2 regions of the Methylobacterium sp. Gmos1 genome follow, and region 1 is predicted to be linked to the other one. Evidence: riboswitches for the same ligand, from Rfam matches in the RefSeq annotation. Region 1 holds a riboswitch; the other holds the start of a gene.
The links. A riboswitch is a leader RNA that binds a small molecule or an ion and turns the genes downstream of it on or off. The one in region 1 is predicted to bind thiamine pyrophosphate.

Region 1 (3,990 bases):
GGCCTCGCTATCGCGGGATTCGCCGTTGACGAAGAGCTTCATGCCGTCTCGCTTTGAATGGGATGTCCCGGCGCGAACCGGGCAAGGCCAAAGGGTGCCGCCACCGGCAGCGTCTCACCGCGCAGGATCAGGCCGGCGATGGCCTCGGCGGTGACGGGGGCCAGGAGGTAGCCGTTGCGGTGGTGGCCGGTGGCGAGCACCAGGCCGGGCCGGGCCTCGCCGAGGATCGGGGCGTCGTCGTCGGAGGTCGGGCGAAAGCCGCTCCAGATTCCCGTCACCCGCATCTCCTCCACGCCGGGCAGCGCCCGGCGGGCGCCCTCCAGCAGGGCGAAGAGCCCGCCGCCGGTGAGGTGCGGGTCGAACCCGGTCTCCTCCACGGTGGCGCCGACGATGAGCGTGCCGTCGCCCTTCGGTGCCATATGGACCTGCTCGGTCCAGACCACGTGGGAGAGGACCCCGCTGCGCGGGGTCATCTGCAACGCCATCGACTGGCCCTTGAGCGGGCGGACCGGCAAGGCGAGGTCGGGCACCAGGCTCCCCTCCCCGGCCCAGGCGCCGGAGGCGAGCACGACGGTGCCGGCCTTCACGGAGCCGGCGGAGGTCTCGACGCCGGTGACCCGGCCGCCCTCGCGGGTGAGCGCAGTGACGGTGGTCGCCTCGACGAGGCGCCCGCCGGCCGCGCGAAGCGCCCGGCGCAGGGCGGCCATCGTGCGGGCGGGATCGACCTGGTGGTCGTCGGCGCAAAAGATGCCGGCCGTGACGGTCGGGCGCAGGCCCGGCTCGCGAGCCCGGATGGCGGGGCCGGACAGCCACTCGACGGACAGCCCGTCGCGACGCTGCAAGTCGTAGCGGAAGCGCAGGCGCTCGACCTCGTCGCGGCCGAGCGCGATCACGAGGGTGCCCTCGCGGCGGTAATCGATCGACAGGCCCGATTTAGCCTCCAGCTCGTCGCGGAACGGGTGCCAGAGGCGCTGGCTCTCGAGGCAGAGCGGCGACAGGGCCTCGCCCCCGGGCTCGTGCTCGGCGGCGGCCGCCAGCATGCCGGTGGCCGCGAGGCTGGCGCCGTCCCCGGCTCGGCCGCGCTCGATCGCCGCGACCGCGAGACCGGCGCGCGCCAGGCGCCACGCGACCGACAGGCCGATCAGCCCGGCGCCGATCACCGCCACGTCGACGCGGTCCAGCAGCCGGTCGCTCTCCGGGTCCGGGGTCCCGCCCCGCCGTCCGATCGTCTGCGCCTGCACCCTCGTCTCCACGGTGGCCCGAAGAGAGTGGACTGCGCCCGGTGGCCGGATGATGCGCGAGGGGGCCGAGAGGACCCTGTCCAATCCCTACGCCGGTATGAGCCGGATCAGGTTCGAAGGATTTCCGCGCTGACCGGGCCCGAGGGACGGTCCAGCGGTGTCTCAGCCCCTTGTCGGGGATCTCCCTGGAACATCCGCTATCTGGCGGGGGACGGGCCCGCCGTCAACCACCCTGCAGCCGCTCCTCAGCCGCCTTTGCCCGGACGATAGATCGCCATCTCCTCGGCGAAGCCGTCGAGGGGATGGGTGCCGAGCAGTTCGGGGTCGCCCCACAGGAAGTCGACGAAGGGCTTCGACATCAGCAGCGGCTCGGACAGCACCTTGTTGAGCTTGGCAAGCCGGCTGGCGAGGTTCACGTCGCGACCGATCACCGTGAAATCGAGCCGGGCGCCCGAGCCGACATTGCCGTAGGCCGCCTCGCCGTGGTGAAGCGCGATGCCGACCTCGATACGGGTGGGAAACCGCCCGGCACGGTTCGCGTCCTCGACGCGGCGCAACGCCGCCTGCGCGGCCGAGAGCGCGCCTTGCGCCGCGCCGCCGAGATCGTCGCCGCTCTCGCGGAAGATCGCGAGCAAGCCGTCGCCCATGTATTTCAGCACCTCGCCGCCCTCGCTCTCGATCGGCGGCACCAGGCAGTCGAAGTAGGAATTCAACAGTTCCACCGAGGCCTCTGGCGGCAGCGCGTCCGTGAGGCGGGTGTAGCCGCGCATGTCGGCGAACAGGATCGCCGAGCGGATCCGCTCGACCTGGCCCCGGCGGATGAAGCCGGCGAGGATCGCCTGGTGCGGTCCGTCGCCGACATAGACCCGCAGCACGTGGTCGAGCCGGGCGTTGAGGCCGCGCATCTCCATCACCGCCGACAGGGTCGGCACGATGAAGCGCAGGATCGCTAGGTCGTCGTCGCCGAATCCGCGCGGGTCGCGGGTCGCGAAGGTGACGCCGTTCTTGGTACCGTTGGTGAAGAACAGCGGCACGGTGATGTAGTGGGTGTAGCCCGCCGCCTTGAGCTCCGGGACGATGCTGAAGCGGTCGTCCGGCGTCTCACGCAGGTCGAGGATCAGCCACTCGCCGGTGGCGTAGACGTAGGCGAAAGGGCTGCGGGCGAGCGCCTTCTCGGTCGCCTCGCCGTGCGGGAACAGCCGGAAGCTGACGCCGTCCTCCCGGGTCCAGAACCGGCCGACGCCGGAATAGTCCGAGTGCAGCGCGTCGATGGCGGTGGTGGCGCGGTCGACCGGCACGCCGAGGTCATTCAGCCGCTCGGCCATGCCGGCGAGGAGGTCGCCGGATTCAGGCAGCCTTGCGCCCTCGCTGAGCAGCCAGTCGCGCAACGCCACGCATTCGCGGAACAGGCCGATCGGGATGTCGCTCGCCTCCGACCCGTCCGCCGCGGCCGTGGGCGTCGGAGCGGAGTTGGGGCGAGGCTGGTCGTGCATGGCTCTGACATGGGCGCTGCCGGACGAAACGGCAAGGCTTGGCAGGAAGGGGCGGCCCGACGTCGTCGGGCTCCGGTCAGGCGGGACTTCTTCCTGACGCTGCACCATTCTCCCGCCCATCCCGGGGCTCGACGAAGTCGAGAACCCGGGACGAGGCGGAGGGCTGCCGAAGCCGGAAGCCTGACTCCGGCGAGGGAACGTCCTAGTTGTCGAGGAAGCTGCGCAGCTTCCGCGACCGGCTCGGATGCTTGAGCTTGCGCAGGGCCTTGGCCTCGATCTGGCGGATGCGCTCGCGGGTCACCGAGAATTGCTGGCCGACCTCCTCGAGGGTGTGGTCGGTGTTCATGCCGATGCCGAAGCGCATGCGCAGCACGCGCTCCTCGCGGGGGGTGAGCGAGGCCAGCACCCGGGTGGTGGTCTCGCGCAGGTTCGACTGGATCGCCGCGTCGATCGGCAGGACGACGTTCTTGTCCTCGATGAAGTCGCCGAGGTGCGAATCCTCCTCGTCGCCGATCGGGGTTTCGAGCGAGATCGGCTCCTTGGCGATCTTGAGGACCTTGCGCACCTTCTCCAGCGGCATCGCCAGCTTCTCGGCCAGCTCCTCCGGGGTCGGCTCGCGGCCGATCTCGTGCAGCATCTGGCGCGAGGTCCGGACGATCTTGTTGATCGTCTCGATCATGTGCACCGGGATGCGGATCGTGCGGGCCTGGTCGGCGATCGAGCGGGTGATCGCCTGCCGGATCCACCAGGTCGCGTAGGTCGAGAACTTGTAGCCGCGGCGGTACTCGAACTTGTCGACCGCCTTCATCAGGCCGATGTTGCCCTCCTGGATCAGGTCCAGGAATTGCAGGCCACGGTTGGTGTACTTCTTGGCGATCGAGATCACCAGCCGCAGGTTGGCCTCGATCATCTCCTTCTTGGCCTGGCGGGCTTCGCGCTCGCCCTTCTGGACCATGTGGACGATCTTCCGGTACTCCTGGATCTCCAGGCCAGTCTCGGAAGCGAGCGAGATGATCTGCTCGCGCAGCGTCAGGATGTTGACGGCGCCGCGCTCGGTGAAGTTCTTCCAGCCCTTGCCGCCGAGCTTGGCCACCCGCTCGACCCAGTGCGGATCGAGCTCGTAGCCCTGGTAGTGGCGCAGGAACTCGTCGCGGGCGACGCCGTGGTTCTCGGCGAGCCGCATCAGGCGGCCCTCGTGCGAGATCAGCCGCTTGTTGATGTCGTAGAGCTGCTCGACCAGCGCCTCGATGCGGTTC
Region 2 (3,990 bases), on a different contig from region 1:
CGAGCACGCGGCGAGCCAGTTCGGGCTCCTGACCTCGCTCTGCGCCTTTCCCGGCAGCGTGCTCGCCGGCTTCTCCGGCTTCATCGTCGAGCGGACGGGATTTCCCCTGTTCTTCGTCCTGACCTCGCTCATCGGCGTGCCGGTGGCGCTGCTCGCCGTCTACGTCTGGGCCAAGGTCGGCATCTCCGACGAGGCGCCGGCGAAACCCTGAACCCGGGTCAGGCGGTGCCGGGGATGCGGGCGATCGCCTTGATCTCGAAGTCGAAGCCCGCGAGCCAGGTCACGCCGACCGCAGTCCAGTTCGGATAGGGCGCCTCCCCGATCACGCTGTCGCGCACCCGCATCACCGCGTCGAACTGCGCCGCCGGGTCGGTGTGGAAGGTCGTCACGTCGACGACGTCGTCGAAGGTGCAGCCCGCCGCCGCGAGCACAGCCGCGAGCCGCGCGAAGGCGAGCGCGACCTGCGCCTCGAAATCGGGCTCCGGCGAGCCGTCCTCGCGGCTGCCGACCTGGCCGGAGACGAACAGCAGGTCGCCGGAGCGGATCGCCGCCGAGTAGCGGTGCTTGTCGTAGAGGGCCTGCCGGCCGGGCGGGAAGACGGCGTCGCGCTTCGGGTGAACCTGGGCCATGGATCGCTGCCTCGAATTGAGATACGGAACGTATGCGAAAGAGCATGGATACGCGCCGTATGTCAATTCGCATACGTGACGTATGTCGAGGAATGGAGGGGCGGGGTGGCCGGGCGACGCGCGCAGATGATGGAGGAGACGCGGGAGAAGCTGATCCAGGCCGCCCGAACGGCCTTCGCCGAGAAGGGCTTCGCGGCCGCCTCGATGGACGATCTGACCGCCGCGGCCGGGCTGACGCGGGGCGCGCTCTATCACAATTTCGGCGACAAGAAGGGGCTGCTCCAGGCGGTGATCGAGCGGATCGACGCCGAGATGGCGGCCCGCCTTCGCGTCGTCGGCGAGCGGGCCTCCGATCCCTGGCGCGGCCTCCTCGACGAGTACCGGGCCTATATCGAGATGGCGCTGGAGCCGGAGATCCAGCGCATCCTGCTCCTCGACGGCCCGGCGGTGCTGGGTGACCCGTCGCTGTGGCCGAGCCAGAATGCCTGCCTCGCCGAGACGACCCGGCGCATCCGGGCCCTCGTCGCCGACGGGGCGATCCCCCCGGTGGACGCGGAGGCCGCCGCGCGGCTCCTCAACGGCGCCTCCCTGCACGCCGCCCTCTGGGTCGCGGCGTCGGAGGCGCCGGAGGCGACGCTGGCGAAGGCGCTCGACGCGTTCGGGCGGCTGGCGGAGGGGTTGGCGCGGGCTTGAGCCCAACTTGACACCCGCCCCCGCGCCCCGCACTGTCCCCGGCTCCCAGGGGGGCCTCGCGAGGAGGCTGAGATTCCGCCGGTCCGGACCCGTCCGGGCGCCGCGGTGACCCTATGAACCTGATCCGGGTCATGCCGGCGTAGGGATGCGGGACCGGCACGGCCGCAAGGGCCGATCCAGCCGTCCTTTCGCGCATGATCTCCGCCGGACTGCCCGTCGCCCGGGAGGGGCGCGAGGTGGCCGTGATGTCGCAAGCGGAGATCGTCGGGGCGCTCCTCGATTTCATCGGACGTCCCGGCGCGACCGAGGCCGAGTTCGAGGCGCTGGCCCTGCGGGTCTTCGCCTACCAGTTCGCCCACAACGCCCCCTATCGCCGCTTCGCGCAACAGCGCGGGCGCACGCCGCTCACCGTGCGGCGCTGGCGCGACGTCCCGGCGGTACCGATCAAGGCGTTCAAGGACCTCACCTTGAGCTGCTGCTTAGCCGACGAGGCCGAGCGGGTGTTCATGACGAGCGGCACGACCGGGAGCGGGCGGGGCCGCAGCTACCACCCGACGCTTCAGGTCTACGACGCCTCGATGCTGAAGGGCTTCGCCGCCCGGATCATGCGGGGGCGGGAGAAGATCCGGATGGGGATCCTGTTCCCGGACGAGGCGGCGCTGCCGAATTCCTCCCTCGCCCATTACCTGGCGCTGGCAAAGGCGCATTTCGGCACGGACGACAGCGCGGTCTTCGTCGGCCCCGGCGGGCTCGACCTCGACGCGCTGCTGACGGCGCTCGGTCAGGCCGAGGCGTCGGGCGAGCCGATCGCGCTGCTCGGCGCGACCTACGCCTTCGTGCCGGTGATGGACGCGCTGAGCGCGCAGGGCCGCCGCTTCGCCCTGCCGGCGGGAAGCTTCCTGTTCGACACCGGCGGCTTCAAGGGCCAGTCGCGCGAGATCGAGCCGGACGCGTTCTACGACGGGCTCTCGGCGGCCTTCGGCGTGTCGCGCAGCGACTGCCTCAACATGTACGGCATGACCGAGCTGAGCACCCAGTTCTACGATGACGGCAACGCGGTCTGCCCGCCGGTGAAGTCCGGCCCGCACTGGATCCGCAGCCGCGTCGTCGATCCGCTCACCGGCCAGGACCTGCCCGAAGGCGAGACCGGCGTGCTGGTCCACCACGACCTCGCGCACTTCAACTCCGTCTCGGCGATCCTGACCGAGGATGCCGGGGTGATCGCGCCGGGCGGCTTCAAGCTCCTCGGCCGGGTCGAGGGCTCGGCCTCGCGCGGCTGCTCGGTGGCGGTGGCCGAGTTCCTGGCCGCCGCCCAGGGATGACCATCGTGGAGCAGGCCGGCCACCTGCCGGGGATCCCCGCCGAGAGCATCGGCCGGCGCGTCGTCGAGCACCGCGCCTGGGGCGAGACCGTCGCGGTGGCGCTGCCGGACCTCGACGCGGCCCAGGCGGCGGCCCTGTGCGGGCACATCCGCGCCCGCGCTCGCGACACTCTCAAGCGCATGGAGACCGCCCGGGTCGTCGCGGCGATCGACCGGGCGAGCGCCTGCCTGCTCGACCGCGCCCATCCGTTGCGCCGCAAGGCGGAAGCACTCCTGCCGGTCGTCACCGGCTACGACCGCGAGACGGTGCGGCTCGGCCTGTCGAGCTACCTGAAGACCTTCCGGCGGCCGCAGCTCATGCGCTTCCTCGCCGAGGATTTTTCCAATCCCGCCGTGCTCGACGGCTTCCAGCCGGCGGTGAAGGGCGGGTTCGTGCGGGCGACGGCGCCCGACCTGCTGCTCCACGTCTGGGCCGGCAACGTCCCGGCCCTGCCGCTGTGGAGCCTCGTCTCGGGGCTGCTGGTCAAGGCCGGCAGCATCGGCAAGCTCGCCTCCGCCGAGCCGCTGACCGTGGGCTGGTTCGCGCATCTGATCGCGCAAGCCGACCCCGAGCTCGGCGAGTGCCTGGCGGTGACCTGGTGGAAGGGCGGAGAAGGCGGGGCGGAGGCCGCCTTCCTGGGTCAGGCCGATTGCGTCATGGCCTATGGCGGCAACGAGACGCTGTCCGCGTTGCGCGCCAGGGTGCCGGTCACGGCCCGGTTCCTGCCGCACGGCCATCGCATCGGCTTCGCGATGGTCGCCCGCGAGGCGCTCGACAGCCGCCGCGCCGGGCCGCTGGCGCGGCTCGCCGCCCACGACGTCGTGCGCTACGAGCAGCAGGGCTGCTACGCGCCGCAGATGCTGTTCGTCGAGCGCGGCGGTCCGGTCGCGCCGGACGAGTTCGCCCGCTACCTCGCCCACGAGCTCTCGGCGCTCGCGAGCCGCCACCCGCGCCGGCGGCTCGACGCGGGCGAATCCTCGGCCATCGCGGCTTGGCGCAGCGCCCACGAGATGCGGACCCTCGACGGGGGCGCGACGCTGCTCGGCGATCCCTCCGATCCGTGGAGCGTCGTCGTGCTCGATGCTCCCGCGAGCTTGAGCCCGTCCGGCCTCAACCGCAGCGTGGCTTTGGTGGCGGTCGACGCCCTGTCGGACGTGGCGGCCCTGGTGGCGCCGCACCGCGCGTACCTCCAGAGCGCCGGCATCGCCGCCGCCCCGGCGCGGCTGTTCTCCCTCGCGGAGGATCTGGCGGCGGTCGGCGTCACCCGGATCACCGCGATCGGCCGGATGACCGCGCCGGAGGCCGGC

Region 2: linked by a shared signal. The riboswitch ahead of ACS5PV_RS05865 (LuxE/PaaK family acyltransferase) and the one ahead of thiO (glycine oxidase ThiO) in region 1 are both predicted to bind thiamine pyrophosphate.

What each region holds. Positions count from the first base shown of each region.
Region 1 covers NZ_JBSNCC010000011.1:106,332-110,321, forward strand. The annotation lists gene thiS (sulfur carrier protein ThiS) at 1-42, opposite strand, end outside; gene thiO (glycine oxidase ThiO) at 39-1,241, opposite strand; TPP riboswitch at 1,308-1,437, opposite strand; gene ACS5PV_RS20520 (adenylate/guanylate cyclase domain-containing protein) at 1,487-2,734, opposite strand; gene rpoD (RNA polymerase sigma factor RpoD) at 2,937-3,990, opposite strand, start outside.
Region 2 covers NZ_JBSNCC010000002.1:574,331-578,320, reverse strand. The annotation lists gene ACS5PV_RS05880 (AmpG family muropeptide MFS transporter) at 1-211, shown strand, start outside; gene ACS5PV_RS05875 (RidA family protein) at 219-629, opposite strand; gene ACS5PV_RS05870 (TetR/AcrR family transcriptional regulator) at 756-1,322, shown strand; TPP riboswitch at 1,370-1,468, shown strand; gene ACS5PV_RS05865 (LuxE/PaaK family acyltransferase) at 1,517-2,644, shown strand; gene ACS5PV_RS05860 (acyl-CoA reductase) at 2,641-3,990, shown strand, end outside.